Regions from separate parts of the Comamonas sp. NyZ500 genome, predicted to be linked through region 2. Evidence: riboswitches for the same ligand, from Rfam matches in the RefSeq annotation. Region 2 holds a riboswitch; each other region holds the start of a gene.
What was found. Region 2 has a riboswitch for thiamine pyrophosphate ahead of JAO85_RS12450 (FAD-dependent oxidoreductase). Riboswitches for the same ligand answer to the same signal wherever they lie in the genome.

Region 1 (2,263 bases), on a different contig from region 2:
CGTTGGCATCCGACGCGCAGCCGGGACGCAGGCCATCGCCCAGCGAGAAGCTCACGTCATACTGCTTCATGATGTCGCAGATGTCCTCGAAATGTTCGTAGAGGAAGCTCTCGCGGTGATGAGCCATGCACCACTTGGCCATGATGGAGCCGCCGCGCGAGACGATGCCGGTGCGGCGCTGGGCCGTGAGGTGGATGTAGGCCAGGCGCACGCCGGCGTGGATGGTGAAGTAGTCCACGCCCTGCTCGGCCTGCTCGACCAGCGTGTCGCGGAAGATCTCCCAGGTCAGATCCTCGGCAATGCCGCCGACCTTTTCCAGCGCCTGATAGATGGGCACGGTGCCGATGGGCACGGGCGAGTTGCGCACAATCCAGTCGCGCGTGGTGTGGATGTTCTTGCCGGTGGACAGGTCCATGACATTGTCCGCGCCCCAGCGAATCGCCCAGACCAGCTTTTCCACCTCTTCCTCGATGCTGGAAGTCACGGCCGAGTTGCCGATGTTGGCGTTGATCTTGACCTTGAAATTGCGGCCGATGGCCATGGGCTCGATTTCAGGGTGGTTGATATTGGCCGGAATGATGGCGCGGCCGCGCGCCACTTCGTCGCGCACGAATTCGGGTGTGATGATCTTCGGGATCGCTGCGCCCAGGCTGTTGCCGGCCAGGCGCAGCTCCCGCGCCGCGTCCTGCTGGTACTGCGCCATCCATTCACGGCGACCGTTTTCACGCAGGGCCACATACTCCATCTCGGGCGTGATGATGCCGCGCTTGGCATAGTGCATCTGGGTCACGTTCTGGCCAGATTTGGCACGGCGCGGCTGGCGCTGCAGCGCGGCCGCCTCGGCGCGCAGTTGGTCCACGCGCGCATCTTCCTCGCCGCGCTTGCCGCCGTCGTCCAGCGCCACACGCAGGCGACCCACGTAGTATTCGCTATCGCCGCGCGCTTCGATCCAGGCACCTCGCACGCTGGGCAAGCCCTGGCGCACGTCGATCTGTACGGCGGGATCGGTATAGGGGCCCGAGGTGTCGTAGACGCTGACCTGCTCTCCATTGGTGAGCGCAATATCGCGCACCGGCACACGCAGCTGCGGATGCAGCGCGCCACTCAGATAGCTCTTGGTCGATGCGGGAAACGGCTGGCGCGACTGAGCCAGCAGCTCGGCAAAACGGGCGGCATCGGGGGCATGACCTGCAGCAGGCGTAAAAATGGAATCAGGGGCGTTCATCGCAGTCTCCTCAAAGCGGTTGAAGTGCATCAAACGCTCCGTGGAGTGCGGCCCTGCTCTGATCTTGCCCTGCACTGGCACGGCCCGCTATGGGGTATCCGGCCTGTGCCGCCGAAATTCTGCAATCTCGGCCTGGTTCTTCACGCACCGGCTGTCCAGAAAAGACAAAACCCCAGTGCGCGAGGCGCCTGGGGTTTGCTGTGCCCATGGCTTTCAGGGCTGGCACTCGTGCCAGTTGCCCTGTCAATCCATCGGCCCTGCGTCAGGGTCCCGCTCTTCTTCCGCCGGTATGAACCGGATCAAGTTCGTCGGGTTCGCCTGCACTGTTTTCACAGTGACTGGCATCTCAGCGCTTTCGCACACCCCGGAGCTGCACGCAGTATAGGCTGGTTTTGCCACAATTTGCGCACTCTTGAAGCTGTTTAACTATCCTGACCCTCAAGCGTCTAATCCGCCGTTCAATCCAGCCCCTGCAGCGCCAGCCATTCATTGCTGGCAGCACGGCTTGCGCGCCACTGGTTGATGGGCGCGCTGACATCCTCGTAGCCCAGGGCAATGCCAAAGGCAATCTGGTAGCCATCCGGCAATGCCAGCTGTTCGATCAGCATGTCGTTGTACATGCGCCAGAAGCCCTGGGCACAGGTGGCCAGACCTTTCTCCACCGCCAGCAGCATGAAGGACTGCAGATAGATGCCCAGATCCACCCATTGCGCATAGCCCATGCGCTCCTCCACGGCCACGAAAATACCCACGGGCGCACCGAACATCTGGCCGTTCTTGGCCAGCTGGGCCAGACGTGCTGCCTTGTCCTCGCGACCGATATTGAGTGAGCGATACAGATCTTCGCCGTTTTCAAAGCGGCGACTGCGGTAGGGCTCCCACAAACCGGGTGGATAGGACAGGCCGGGGCGCTGCACGGCCTCGGTCTCCCTGGCCCTGACGCACAGATCCTTGAGCGCCTGTCCGCCCACTGCGGTCACACGCCAGGGCTGCATATTGCCGCCGGACGGCGCCTGCGCTGCGGTCTCCAGCAAGTCC
Region 2 (2,263 bases):
GGTATAGGCCGCGCTCAGCAGCTCCAGCGTGGAGCGCACGCTGGCCGGCGACATATCGTCGGATTCGATCTCGGTCGCGCCAATCACGAACAGATGGTCTTCCTTGGGCGCGATATAGATGGGGTAGCGTGGATGGATCAGGCGTGTGGGGCGCTGCAGCGTGACTTCGGGCGCATGGATGCGCACCACCTCGCCGCGAATGCCGCGCAGCTGCTTCCACTGGCTGCGGGCCCCCAGGCCCCGGCAGTCGAACACGAAGTCGGGCTGGCCGGCCTCGCCGGGACGGAAGTCGCCGACCTCGCGCGGGCTGTCCCAGTGCAGCTGCACGCCCAGGGCGCTGAGCTTGTCGACCAGCGCCGTCAGCAGCTGACGGTTGTCGAGCTGGCCTTCGCCGGGCAGATAGACGGCCTGGTTGAAGCGTCCCTGCAGCGCGGGCTCGCAGTCCTGCAGCGCCGCGCCGGTCTTCTCCTGCATGGCCGGCAGGCTGGGGTTGATGCGCCGGTTTTTCTCCAGCAGACCGAAAAAGCGCGCCGCATCGCCCTGATCCTGGCGGTGCCAGAGAATCAGCGTGCCGTTTTGCTGCAGAAACACATGCTGCTCGAGCTGAGCTATGAGCTCGGGCCAGCGCTTGAGCCCATGCTGGCCCATGCGCACCACGCCGGGCTCGGTAATGGCCGACTCGGCCAGCGGCGCCAGCATGGCAGCCGCCACGCGCGCCGCAGCACCATCGCCTTGCGGGCCATGGGCGTCATAGAGGTCGATGGCGTGACCGCGCTGGGCCAGGGCCAGAGCCAGCAGACGGCCCATGAGGCCGCCGCCGAGAATTGCGATCTTTGAAGAAGCTTGTAGCAATGACATGTGCAAATCGTTTTCCATCCGGACACAGGAACAGGGCCATGTGCAGGACAAAACGCGGCATGCCTTGCGGCTTGTGAAACTCCCCACGCCAGCATGACCTGGATCGGGTGCAGGGGGCACAGGGCACGGATGGTGCTCTGGTGCGCAGCCCGTGGCTGGCGCAGCCCCAGGGTGTTTCTCAGTCCGCACAGGCTGCTTGCCTGCGGGACACCCCTGTTTCGTCCGTTGGACATTACAGCACAACCGCAAACAGCACGCATTGACCATGCGCATGGGCGATAATTTTTGCCATGACAGTGATTGCTTCTTCCTTCATCTCCGGCGCCGCAAAAAAGCGCTATGCACGCGTGCTCTCCATCGCCGGCTCGGACAGCGGCGGTGGTGCCGGCATCCAGGCCGACCTCAAGACCTGTGCGGCACTGGGCTGCTACGGCATGACGGCGATCACGGCCATCACCGTGCAGAACACGCTGGGCGTGACGGGTATTCACGGCATTCCGCTCGATACCGTGCGCGGCCAGATCGATGCCGTTGTGCAGGACATAGGCGTCGATGCCGTCAAGATCGGCATGCTGGCAACCCCCGATGTGGTGAGCGTGGTGGCGGATGCGATCCGTCGCCACGGGATCAGGAACGTGGTGCTGGACCCCGTGATGGTGGCCACCAGCGGCGATCGCCTGATCGTTCCCGAGACGGCACAGGCGCTGGTCCAGGAGCTGTTCCCGCTGGCAACGGTGATTACACCCAATCTGGATGAAGCAGCTTTGCTGCTGGGTCGCAACATCGACGGCATTGCAGCGCTGGATGCGGCCGTGGCCGATCTGCTGGCCATGGGCGCGCCGGCCGTATTGCTCAAGGGCGGGCATCTGAGCGGCGATCTGGTCATGGATGTGCTGGGCCGACAAGGCCGGCAGGCCGGCGACTATCTGCGCCTGCAGTCACAGCGCATCGTCACCCATAACGGCCATGGCACGGGCTGCACGCTGTCGTCGGCGATTGCCTCCTTCCTGGCCCAGGGGCTGGCGCTGGAGGCCGCGGTGACCGAGGCGCGCAGCTATATTCTGGGCGCCATCGAGGCCGGCGCCGAGGTCTATACCGGCCAGGGTCACGGCCCCCTCAATCACGGCTATGCGCCGCGCGCGCAGATGATCGTCGAAGGCTGATTGCCGGCACCCGCAGAAAAGGCCTGCTGCTGCAGGCCTTTTCTTTGGGTGTTCGTGTTGCAGGGCTTACCAGCCCCAGACCAGATTCTTGGCCACCCAGCCGCTCTGGCCGTTGCTGCGCTGGACCTGGGCCCAGCTGCCTTGCTTTTTCAGAGTCTGCAGCACCTCATGCTGCTCCAGCTTGCCCACGCGCTTGTGCTTCTGGCCGGGGCCGGAGCGCAGATTGGCCGTGCGCGCCGTCA
Region 3 (2,263 bases), on a different contig from region 2:
CCAATCCCGTTGGCTTCGCCCTTGGCCTTGAGGCCCAGACGCTTCTGGCCGTCGCTGCCCAGTGCAAAGCTGCTTTCCACCGAGGGTGCGCCTTCACCACGTTCGGTATAGGCATTGATCACGCCGCCAGAGGCGTTGCCGTAGAGGGCGGAGTAAGGACCGCGCAGCACTTCCACGCGCTCCAGCGAGGCGATATCGATATTGTTGGTCTGACCCTGGCCGTCCGGCATGGTGGAGGGGATGCCGTCCACATAGATCTGTATGCCGCGCACGCCGAAGGTGGAGCGCGCGCCAAAGCCGCGAATCGACAGCTGCAGGTCTTGCGCGTAGTTCTGGCGGTTCTGCAACTGCAGGCCCGGAGCTGCGCTCAGGGACTCCGATAGATTGACCTGCAGATTGCGCTCGCGCATGCGCTCGCCGTCGAGCACGGTCACGGAGGCCGGGGTTTGCTCAAGTGCAGACTCCTGCAAGGTGCTGCGCACGGTGACTTCGGACAACTGGGGCAGTTCCGGCTGGGCGGCGGCTTGCTGGGCCATTGCGGACTGTGCCGTCAGCAGCAGTCCGGCGGCGGCCACAGGCCAGCCTGCCAGATGACAAAGGCGCGAAAAATGCATGTGAATATCTCTGGGGCTCGGGGTGGACGTTCGGTGCCCTGGATGGCGCAAGCTCTGTTGACAGCGTTTCTTGCTACGGCGTGAAGCTCGCTCAGGCAGTGCGCGTCTGCATCATTGTTGGTGCCATGGCAAGGTGCGTGTCGGGCACGTTCGCAATTTTTGCTCCAATTGTATTCGGGTGGTAATGTTTTAATGATTTCTACTGTAGATGACCTTCTTCTCTGTGATAGAGCATTACCCCAGGTTACAAGTGACGCGACTTTCATGCGGCGGCTCAGGCACCGTGCAGCGATGCCGTTGGGGTAAGATGGCGCCGCGCTCCGGGGTGCACGCCAGTGCTGAGATCTACACCCGCGAACTTGACCCGGTTCATACCGGCGGAAGAAGAGCTTGCAAGCTGACCTCAGGGCAGTGCGTTCTCGCATGGTCAGCAAGCCTTCGGAGCATGATGTCCCCGCTCTCGAAGGAATTTCATGGACAAGGCCGCTTCGCTGGTCGCCGATCTGCTTGCTTTCATCGCAATGGATGACTGCACCGACGACCAGTTCAATCAACTCGCCCTGCGCCTTTTCGCCTACCAGTACGAATGCAATGCGCCGTTTCGCAGCTTTTGCCAGCGACGCGGTGCCACGCTGCGCAATGTCAGGAGCTGGCGCGATGTTCCGGCCGTGCCCATCGATGCCTTCAAGGCCATGGAGCTGCGCAGCGAGCCGCCGTCGCCCGCCGAGCGCGTGTTCATGACCAGCGGCACCACGGGCCGCGCTGCGCGCGGACGTCATTTCCATCCGCAGCTCGATGTCTACGACCTGTCCATGAAGCGCTATTTCGCCAGACGTTTCATGCAGGGTCTGGAGCGCATGCCCATGGGCATTCTGTTTCCCGATGAGCAGGCTATGCCCAATTCCTCGCTGGCTCACTATCTGGCACTTGCCCGGTCCGAATTCGGCTCGGCAGGCAGCCGCTACTATCTGAATTCGGAAGGGCTGGACATGCCGGCCCTGTGTGCCGCGCTGGAAGAGTCCGAGCGCAGCGGCCAGCCGTTTGCGCTGCTGGGCGCGAGCTTCAGCCTGGTCCATGTGATGGATGCCCTGCGTGCGCAGGGCCGCAGCTTTCGCCTGCCCGCAGGCAGCCGCGTGCTGGATACGGGCGGCTACAAGGGGCAGTCGCGTGAGCTGCCGCTCGAGCAGTTCTATGCCGAGCTTTCGCAGTTGCTGGGCGTGCCGCGCAGTCTGTGCATCAATATGTATGGCATGACCGAGCTGAGCACCCAGTTCTATGACGATGGCAATGCGGTTCTGCCCTCGGTCAAGTCCGGTCCGCACTGGATCCGTTCGCGTCTGGTCGAGCCGATCACCGGCAGGGATGTGGCCGCTGGTGAGCGCGGCATTCTGGTGCATTGCGATCTGGCCAACTACAACGCGGTGACCACCATCCTGACCGAGGATGTGGGCCTGTGGGCCGGCCCGCAGGAAAAAGACGGCTTTTTGCTGCTGGGGCGCGCCGAGGGCGCCGCCGCCAAGGGTTGCTCGCTGGCGGTTGAAGAGTTTGTGAAAGCTGCCGGCGCATGAGCAAGCAGCGCAAGGTGCAGCGTATCAAGGCAGGCTATCTGCCCGGCCTCGGCGACGAGGAAGTACAGTGGCAGACGCTGG

Region 1: it holds a riboswitch for thiamine pyrophosphate, as region 2 does, so the genes downstream of both, thiC (phosphomethylpyrimidine synthase ThiC) here and JAO85_RS12450 (FAD-dependent oxidoreductase) in region 2, are expected to answer to the same signal.
Region 3: it holds a riboswitch for thiamine pyrophosphate, as region 2 does, so the genes downstream of both, JAO85_RS02025 (long-chain-fatty-acid--CoA ligase) here and JAO85_RS12450 (FAD-dependent oxidoreductase) in region 2, are expected to answer to the same signal.

The regions. Positions count from the first base shown of each region.
Region 1 is NZ_JAEIJE010000022.1:15,079-17,341, reverse strand. It holds gene thiC (phosphomethylpyrimidine synthase ThiC) at 1-1,225, opposite strand, end outside; TPP riboswitch at 1,485-1,602, opposite strand; gene JAO85_RS22230 (nitroreductase) at 1,684-2,263, opposite strand, start outside.
Region 2 is NZ_JAEIJE010000007.1:26,681-28,943, forward strand. It holds gene JAO85_RS12450 (FAD-dependent oxidoreductase) at 1-858, opposite strand, end outside; TPP riboswitch at 922-1,083, opposite strand; gene thiD (bifunctional hydroxymethylpyrimidine kinase/phosphomethylpyrimidine kinase) at 1,149-2,021, shown strand; gene JAO85_RS12460 (SH3 domain-containing protein) at 2,088-2,263, opposite strand, start outside.
Region 3 is NZ_JAEIJE010000001.1:443,212-445,474, forward strand. It holds gene JAO85_RS02020 (TonB-dependent receptor) at 1-614, opposite strand, end outside; TPP riboswitch at 926-1,017, shown strand; gene JAO85_RS02025 (long-chain-fatty-acid--CoA ligase) at 1,088-2,182, shown strand; gene JAO85_RS02030 (acyl-CoA reductase) at 2,179-2,263, shown strand, end outside.